DNA from 2 places in the Halobacillus sp. KGW1 genome. Region 2 is predicted to be linked to the other one. Evidence: a T-box and tRNA genes for the amino acid it is inferred to sense, from the RefSeq annotation. Region 2 holds a T-box; the other holds one or more tRNA genes.

The links. The T-box of region 2 lies ahead of AXG56_RS07875 (valine--tRNA ligase). A T-box ahead of a tRNA ligase gene usually reads a tRNA of that ligase, here a tRNA-Val.
Region 1: it encodes a tRNA-Val, which carries the amino acid that the T-box ahead of AXG56_RS07875 (valine--tRNA ligase) is inferred to sense. The anticodon was not compared.

Annotation. Positions count from the first base shown of each region.
Region 1 is NZ_LSOC01000002.1:197,460-201,645, reverse strand. It holds gene AXG56_RS19720 (hypothetical protein) at 189-2,246, shown strand; tRNA gene AXG56_RS01580 (tRNA-Val) at 2,604-2,676, opposite strand; gene AXG56_RS01575 (esterase family protein) at 2,928-3,656, shown strand; gene AXG56_RS01570 (YjcG family protein) at 3,695-4,186, shown strand, end outside.
Region 2 is NZ_LSOC01000002.1:1,393,505-1,397,690, forward strand. It holds gene AXG56_RS07875 (valine--tRNA ligase) at 1-1,959, opposite strand, end outside; T-box leader at 2,013-2,246, opposite strand; gene spoVID (stage VI sporulation protein D) at 2,558-3,562, opposite strand; gene hemL (glutamate-1-semialdehyde 2,1-aminomutase) at 3,794-4,186, opposite strand, start outside.

The DNA of each region.
Region 1 (4,186 bases), 1.2 Mb from region 2:
TAACTAGCTGCATAGATGGATAATTGCGAAGAGAAAAAATACACAATGCTGATCAATAATGTCGAAATTCATGGAAATAAACATCTCAACTTAAAAAAACAGAAATATTATCCATTAAAATTCACGCCTAAACAGCTTATTAAATTTACGCATAAAATGTTTATACACTAAATTAGGGAGGAATCCAATTGAACCCAGAACTTTGTATTTTACTTGAGAATGGAGGGAATGTTAGCTGTTTCTTATCCGATTCAACCGGCCGTCCCATTAATCCATTAGGTCAATCAGGTATTACATGTACCATTCTTACTGACAGGGAAAATGTAGACATCACACTTCCCAATAATCAAGAGGTGACTTTACAAAAAGTAACCATAAAAAAGACAGGTTATATTGTTATCCAAGTCACCAATGGGTTGGAAACATGTACATCTGATCCAATACCATTTTTCTCTATTGAAAGCGCACTCCTTTGTGCGCCAGAAGGTACGGATATCGTATGTAACGTAAGAGATTTTAGCTGTGATGCTTGTATTAATTGTCGGGATGGCATGTTTCAATCGGTTGAAATATTCTTGGATATATGTTTAGACATTCAGGTAGTTACCGATACAGTCATAGGGATACAAGCAAATTATTGCAGTCCAAGAGAGCAACTAATTTTGGACCGTTGTAGTGAACGGGCCATACCCCCAGCGTGCGATTTATCTTCTGATGCAACAAAAAATGTCCCCGAAACGTTACCTTCAACAAAACCGAGCGCTTATTTACAAAATCGTATCGAACCTGTCCAAACAGAAACCATTTGTACGAAAGTAGAGAAGGTCTACGACTGGATTACCCAACAATCAAACATTGAGGTTCGGAAAAACGCGGATGAAGCTACTTTTAATTGCAATGTTCTCTGTACCTTAAATTTATTTGTCCCTGCTATAACGGTTTGTGAAAGGACACTTTTTGGAAATCTAGAATGTAATGGTGAACGGGTAACAGATGCATTAATCGACTTTTCCGCCTCCATTGACGTCGTATCTTTTTCTCCTGATCCAACGGTAACTGATGCAAATGGCAACTTTACCACAGTAATAACAGTGGATGAGGGAACGGAGCCGATTCCCATAGAGATTACAGCCTCTACAAATGTTAACGGCACAGATACATCCACCACCTTACCAACTATTGCACGATGCCTGGCTGATCCTTGTTTGCTTACATTATTCGGTCCAGAAACTATTGACTGTAACAATATTGTTTCCGGAAGAGTACGGTGTGACAATACGTTTATTCCGGGTGTTGAAGTTACCTTGACTGCCAATCCTGCCATTGTCACTTTTGATCCTACACCTGCAACTACAGGAACGATTGGTAACTATTTCTCAGGAGTAACTGTTCCAACAGGCACTCCTCCTACAGATGTCGAAATTACTGCCACCGCAACAGTTAACGGTCAACCGTTAGTGGAAACGATACTAGTCAACGTAAGCTGCGCTTCAGATTGCGCCCTAACCATTGCTGCTGATTCATTAATTACTTGCGATGGCGAAGTAACAGGAGCCTTAACTTGTGGAGGCCTTCCAGTTGATGGTGCTTTGGTGGAGTTTTCCAATTTTCCGTCAGTAGGATCCTTCACTCCTATTCAAGCCACTACTCAACCGGACGGTTCATTTACAACTACACTAATAATTCCTGAAGGAACCCCTATTCTATCCACAGCAATAACAGCTTCCACCATTGTTAACGGTCAAAGTGTTAGTGCAAGTATCGGAGTACAAGTGGAATGCCCTACCGTTGATCAATGTCCATGTAAATTTAGAATAGGAGTTGCCGGTGGCTCGGCACCAGCGTTAGTTGAAATTACTGTTGGTGGAGTGGGGGAATTTTCAGAAGGAACAATTAACGTGACATCTGTTCAGTGTTTTACTTCTTCTCCAATGTGTAATCCTGCAGTCAATAACTTCAACGTTTCCTTTGATAGTGGGGGTAATTCAATTAATTTTCTTGCGGGTCGAAGAATAGAAATTGCATGTGAAGGTAATACATTCGCCTACGTCAGAGGAACAGCCCGCGCAACGGGTAATGTTCTACCTTCAGGCGTTTACGAGGTAACAATAACTCGGGGAATTTCAGGAGGTTTAGCGGTTTGGACTGTGGATGCCACAGACTTTTCCGGAAACACCTTCTCCACCTTTTTCACGGCCAATATAAATCCAATTACGTTCATAGGTGATTGTACGGATGTACCTTAAATAATTCTTTAACCAGATTATCATTAATGAATAAAACTTATTCACCTATTGAATAGGTTTTATTCATTTCATTTCGTGTAGTAATTCCAAAGATGGGGTCTGGTGTAAACGTATATAGCTGATTTATTTACAACCACTTATAGGAGCACTTCATACCTATACACGGTGTATATAGGAAAAGGATGCATACGTATACGTGGAGGAGAAAGCGATCAAGAAGCAACTCATAAGATAGATAGGCCTTTTTCGAAGAGTAACGAAGGGAAATTTTCAATTTCGGCAACAACACCTAAAATAAATAGAAATGACGCAGCCTCTCCTTTTTGAGAAACTGCGCCATTCCAGCACTTTGTAAGATGATTCCGATTGGGCTCGAACCAACGACCTCCACCCTGTCAAGGTGGCGCTCTCCCAGCTGAGCTACGGAATCGTATGTAGTATGTTGTCGGCGTTTCCTGCTGACAAGTAATAATATACTATGGATCGAGAAAGATGTCAACGGATATTAAAAATATTTTTAACAAAATGTAAATTCCCTTCTTTTCCTCTATTAAATCCTCCTTTCTCTTCCATTCAACTTTTTACACAATAGTATGATAAAATAAGTGAGAACACGTTTACATTGGATATAGGAAGGGAATTTTTTTGTGAATTTCCCTGTTGTGAGGAGGTGGCTGGAATATGGGTAGGGAAGGATCCATGACAGAGTATGAAATAGAAAGTGTCTACTTACAGGAGACGATGAAGCTGAAGGTGTACAAGCCGAAGAATTTCTCCTCCTTGTATAAATACCATTTCTGTATCATGCAGGATGGAAACGACTACTTCCAAATGGGACGGGCGGCGACACTCAGTGATAAGCTGCACCGCGACAACCGGATAGAGAATACGATTTTCATCGGCATCCATTATCAGGATAAGTACGACCGCCGTGAAAAGTATCATCCGGACGGTTCACGTCAGGGCGATTATGTGAATTTTCTCATTCGGGAAGTCGTTCCGTTTCTTGATGAAGAGCTCCCCGGCTACCATATGGGCCGTGGACGCACGCTTGCCGGAGATTCGCTTGCCGGCACGCTCGGCTTGATGACGGCAGCCAAGTTTCCGAATATTTTCGGTAATGTTATTGCACAGAGTCCTTATGTGGATGAGCATGTAATGGAGGTACTGGCGTCTGCCCGCGACTTCTCCGCGCTTACGATCGACCATACAATCGGCAAGGAAGAAACATCCGTTGTCACGACAGATGGAGACACGCTGGATTTCCTTACTCCGAACCGCGAGCTCCGCGACTTTCTTGAACGTCAGCCGCTCAGCTATACGTATCATGAATTGGACGGAGATCATACATGGGGCTCTTGGCAGCAGGATTTTGAACGTGCTTTGTTGAACATGTTTGGGAAAGAATAATGGAAACATATAAAGGAAGAATCAGGAGGGTTAGCCTAATGAAATACGGCATTGCAGTTTTTCCATCGAAAAAAGTCCAGGATGTGGCGAATTCTTACCGCAAGCGTTACGATCCCCATTATGCGCTTGTTCCCCCGCACATTACGATGAAGGAGCCGTTTGAAGCGGATGAGGCGGAAATTGAAAACACCATCATCCCTGAATTGAAGGAAATCGCTAAAGAAACACAGCCTTTCTCCTACGGCGTCTATAAAGTCAGCTCTTTTTCACCGGTGACCAATACTATTTATTTGAAGATCGATCCATCCGAAGAGATCTTCGCTTTGAACGATAAACTACATGCCGGCCAGATGCCGGAAGAGCGTGCGTATCAATTCGTTCCGCACATCACGATCGCCCAGAAGCTTTCGGATGAGGAATTCTCTGATGTATACGGCAGCCTGCGTATGCTTAAATTCGATCTTCAGGATGAAGTGGACCGCTTCCAGCTTCTTTATCAATTAGAAAACGGTGCATGGAGCGTTTATGAA
Region 2 (4,186 bases):
CATTTCAATGTACCAGTCACAGAAGTCATCCCAGATGAAGTTATACAGGTGACGTCCTGCTTCTCCGAACTCATACTTATCGATGTTCGTCGTCACCTGCTCAATCGTCTGATTCAAACGAGTCAGAATCCACTGATCGGCAACGGATTTCTTCCCGGACAAATCAATGTCCTCAAACGTTAAATCTCCCATATTCATGAGCGCAAAGCGGGAGGCGTTCCAAATCTTGTTGGCGAAGTTCCACGTTGATTCCACCTTCTCCCAGTGGAAGCGCAGATCCTGCCCCGGAGAAGAGCCGGTAGATAGGAAGTAACGCAGCGAATCCGCGCCATACTTCTCAATGACATCCATCGGATCGACACCGTTTCCGAGGGACTTACTCATTTTCCGTCCATCAGCATCACGGACAAGACCGTGGATAAGAACGTCGTCAAACGGACGCTTCCCTGTGAATTCAAGCGACTGGAAGATCATCCGGCTTACCCAGAATCCGATGATGTCATAACCGGTAACAAGAACGTTCGTCGGGAAGTAGCGCTTATAATCTTCACTGTCCTCATCCGGCCAGCCCATTGTGGAAAACGGCCACAGAGCGGAAGAGAACCATGTATCGAGGACATCTTCTTCCTGCTTCCAATTTTCCTCATCTGCCGGTGCTTCTTTGCCGACATACACTTCCCCGGTTTCTTTATGGTACCAGGCTGGAATGCGGTGTCCCCACCACAATTGACGGGAAATACACCAATCACGCGTATTTTCCATCCAGTGCAGGTACGGCTTCTCGAATCGTTCCGGCACGAATGCTACTCGATCGTCTCCTTTTTGAAGATCGACGGAAGCTTCTGCGAGAGGCTTCATGTCAACGAACCACTGGGTGGAAAGATACGGTTCAACTACTGCTCCGCTCCGTTCCGAATGGCCGACAGAATGCATGTGCTCTTCAATCTCGAAGAGAACGCCGGATTCCTGAAGGTCCTTGACAATCTGCTTCCGGCACTCGAAACGATCCATCCCTTGATACTTACCGGCGTTGTGATTCATTGTTCCGTCTTCATTCATGACAAGAATGCGTTCAAGGTTATGGCGGTTGCCGATTTCAAAATCATTTGGATCGTGGGCCGGTGTGATTTTCACCGCTCCTGATCCGAATTCCATATCGACATAATCGTCTCCGACAATTTCAATTTCCCTTCCAACGATAGGAAGGATCGCTTTTTTGCCGATCAAATGTTTGTAACGATCATCTTCCGGATGAACGGCAATGGCTGTGTCTCCAAGCATGGTTTCCGGGCGTGTCGTTGCGATTTCAATCGAACCTTCTTCGCCCTTCAGCGGATAACGCATATGATAGAACGCGCCCTGGACATCTTTATATTCCACTTCAATATCGGAAAGAGCTGTTTGTGTCGCAGGGTCCCAGTTGATGATGTACTCCCCGCGGTAAATGAGACCTTTCTCATAAAGCTTGACGAATACTTCCTTAACCGCTTTTGAAAGACCTTCATCCAAAGTGAAACGCTCTCTTGAATAGTCCAAACCGAGGCCGAGTTTCTCCCACTGGGCGCGGATGAATTTTGCATATTCATGCTTCCACTCCCAGGACTTTTCCAGGAACTTCTCCCGTCCTAAATCATGACGATTGATTCCTTCTTCCCGAAGTTTGGCATCGACTTTCGCCTGTGTCGCAATGCCCGCGTGATCCATTCCCGGCAGCCAAAGGACGTCATATCCCTGCATCCGCTTCACACGGCTTAAAATATCCTGCAATGTCGTATCCCACGCATGGCCAAGGTGCAGTTTCCCTGTGACGTTCGGCGGCGGGATGACAATAGTATAAGGCTCCTTCTCTTTATCTCCTGTTGCTTCAAAAAACTTGCCGTCCACCCAGTACTGATACCGGTCTTTTTCAATTGCTGCCGGATCGTACTTTGTCGGCATCGAAAGATCTTGTTGATCCATTCCGATCTTCCTCCTTCTATTCTCTTTGTATAAAATAAAAACCCCTCCGTCCAAAAAAGGACGGAGGGGATTCATTCCGTGGTACCACCTTCATTTACAGGAAAACAACATACTCTTCCTGTACACTCGACTGACATAACGGCTTCTAACCGGCTTCTCCTACTCTTTGGTTCAAAGAAGCTGCATCAAGGGCGACCTTCCATCAACAGGGTTCCTGGAAAACTCTCACCGAATGTTTTCCTCTCTTTAGGAATTGTTCATGTACTCTTCCCTATCTAAGCATTTCACGTATAAAGGTTATATAACATATTGTATATAGAAAACAATGCTTTAGTCAACCTGTAACAAAAAAAATGAGCGTCCGCCCATTCCATGGTGGGAAAACGCTCAAAAAAAGTATGGAGGTGTTCCTCTTCAGCCGCTTATATAGGTACCGTCTGCCGATCTGGTGCAGAAACTGGCTGTATGTTCTCGAGAAATGCTTACTGCCGATCGTCATCTTTCAAACCATCCGAATGATCATTTTCCCGACGACGTTCGATATTTTCCTGTTCGGTTTTTTATTGGGGCTTTTTCTTGCTTTCAAATACAAATGGATTTAGCTCGGAATATATACAATTTGACCCGGAGACACATCCTCTGTATGTTCATTCACCCGCTCCAGCTGTTTCACCGTTACACCATACTTCTCAGCGATTGACGAAAGTGTCTCCTCTTCTTGTGCAATATACATCTTCATTTGTGTGTACGTATCTTCCCTATTCGGAAATAGGTGTTTGAAAATCTGTTTAATTCCGTCCATTCCGCCCGGCGCTTTTTGTTCCTGTTCTTCCGAAGAAGACGTCTGCGATTCTTCCACACTGACCTCTACTTCCTCCCAATCGACGATCGTCTCCATTGAAGGCTCGGCCTCGTCACCTGCAGGTGGTGTTTCCGATGCCGGAGCTGTATGACCAAAAAATTCCGGGAAGCTCTGTGACTTTTTGTACGTCCACCGTCCATCACTGGATGAACTCGGTTTATCATCCACCGATTCCTGTTGCTGGTCGAACTGAAAAACAGGAGCTTCGCGTTCCGGGAAAATCGGAATATCCTGGGCTTTATCTTCAGGGAAGTTGACCGGCCCAACCCTTGCAGATTCGTCAAAGGATTCCGCATTCGCAGCCCCTTTATCCTTTTCTTCGATGCCGTTGATATTAATGTGGGCATGCAGGCGAAGCTGACGTGTGGCTGGTAGTTCATAATCGAAACTTTCAATATCGATGAGAACATCCTCTAAATTCGATACTCTCTCTAATGGTACCGTTATTTCTACCGGGAATTGGTGACGGAATTCATACGCATCCCCTTCGACCGGCGCGACATGATCCATAATCCTCACCGAGTTCGTGAATGCTGCATCCTCGGGATCCCCCGTGTTTCCTGTCGGGATATATTCTCCCGCAAGTTCCACCGTCCCCTTCAACCGGACGACATCTCCCAGCTCTTCAATGGATATCTCAGGTTCTAAGGAGATACCAATCAGCTCTCGTACTCCCTGTCCCTCCTTGAACCAAATCGATTCATCTAAATAAAAGGAAAATACATTTTGTTTGTTCTGCAATGTCAGGTCCCCTCCCTAAGGTAATAAACACGATTCTCTTTTATCACCATATGCGACAGGAGCAGATATATACATAAGAGCTGAAAAGCAGAAAAAGGCCGAACAGCTGAAAAACTCCAGCCTCCAACGAATGCGGTTAATCAGGAGACTCCCAGTACGCTCCTCTTGACCAGCACTTTTTCCACAAAAACAAAAGCGTACGGGAAGGACCCGTACGCTTTTGTATAATAGTCACTTAAGACCGGCGAATACTTTTTCTGCGGCCTGTATCGTTTTCTCGATATCCTCATCCGTATGCTTCGTCGATAAGAACATTCCTTCAAACTGCGAAGGCGGGAGATAAATTCCTTCTTGGACCATCCCCTGAAAATATTTCTTAAACAATGCTAAATCCGACCGGTTGGCCGTTTCGAAATTAGTCACCGGCTCGTTCGTAAAGAAGAATCCAACCATGGATCCCGCTCGATTAACCGTCAATGGAACGCCGTGCGTTTCCGCTGCATGAAGAAAACCTTCCACCAATCGGTCTACTTTGTGGTTAATAGACGTATAGGATTCTTCCGTCAGAGCGGAAAGCGTCTCAAATCCGGCCGTCATAGCAAGTGGGTTCCCGGAAAGTGTTCC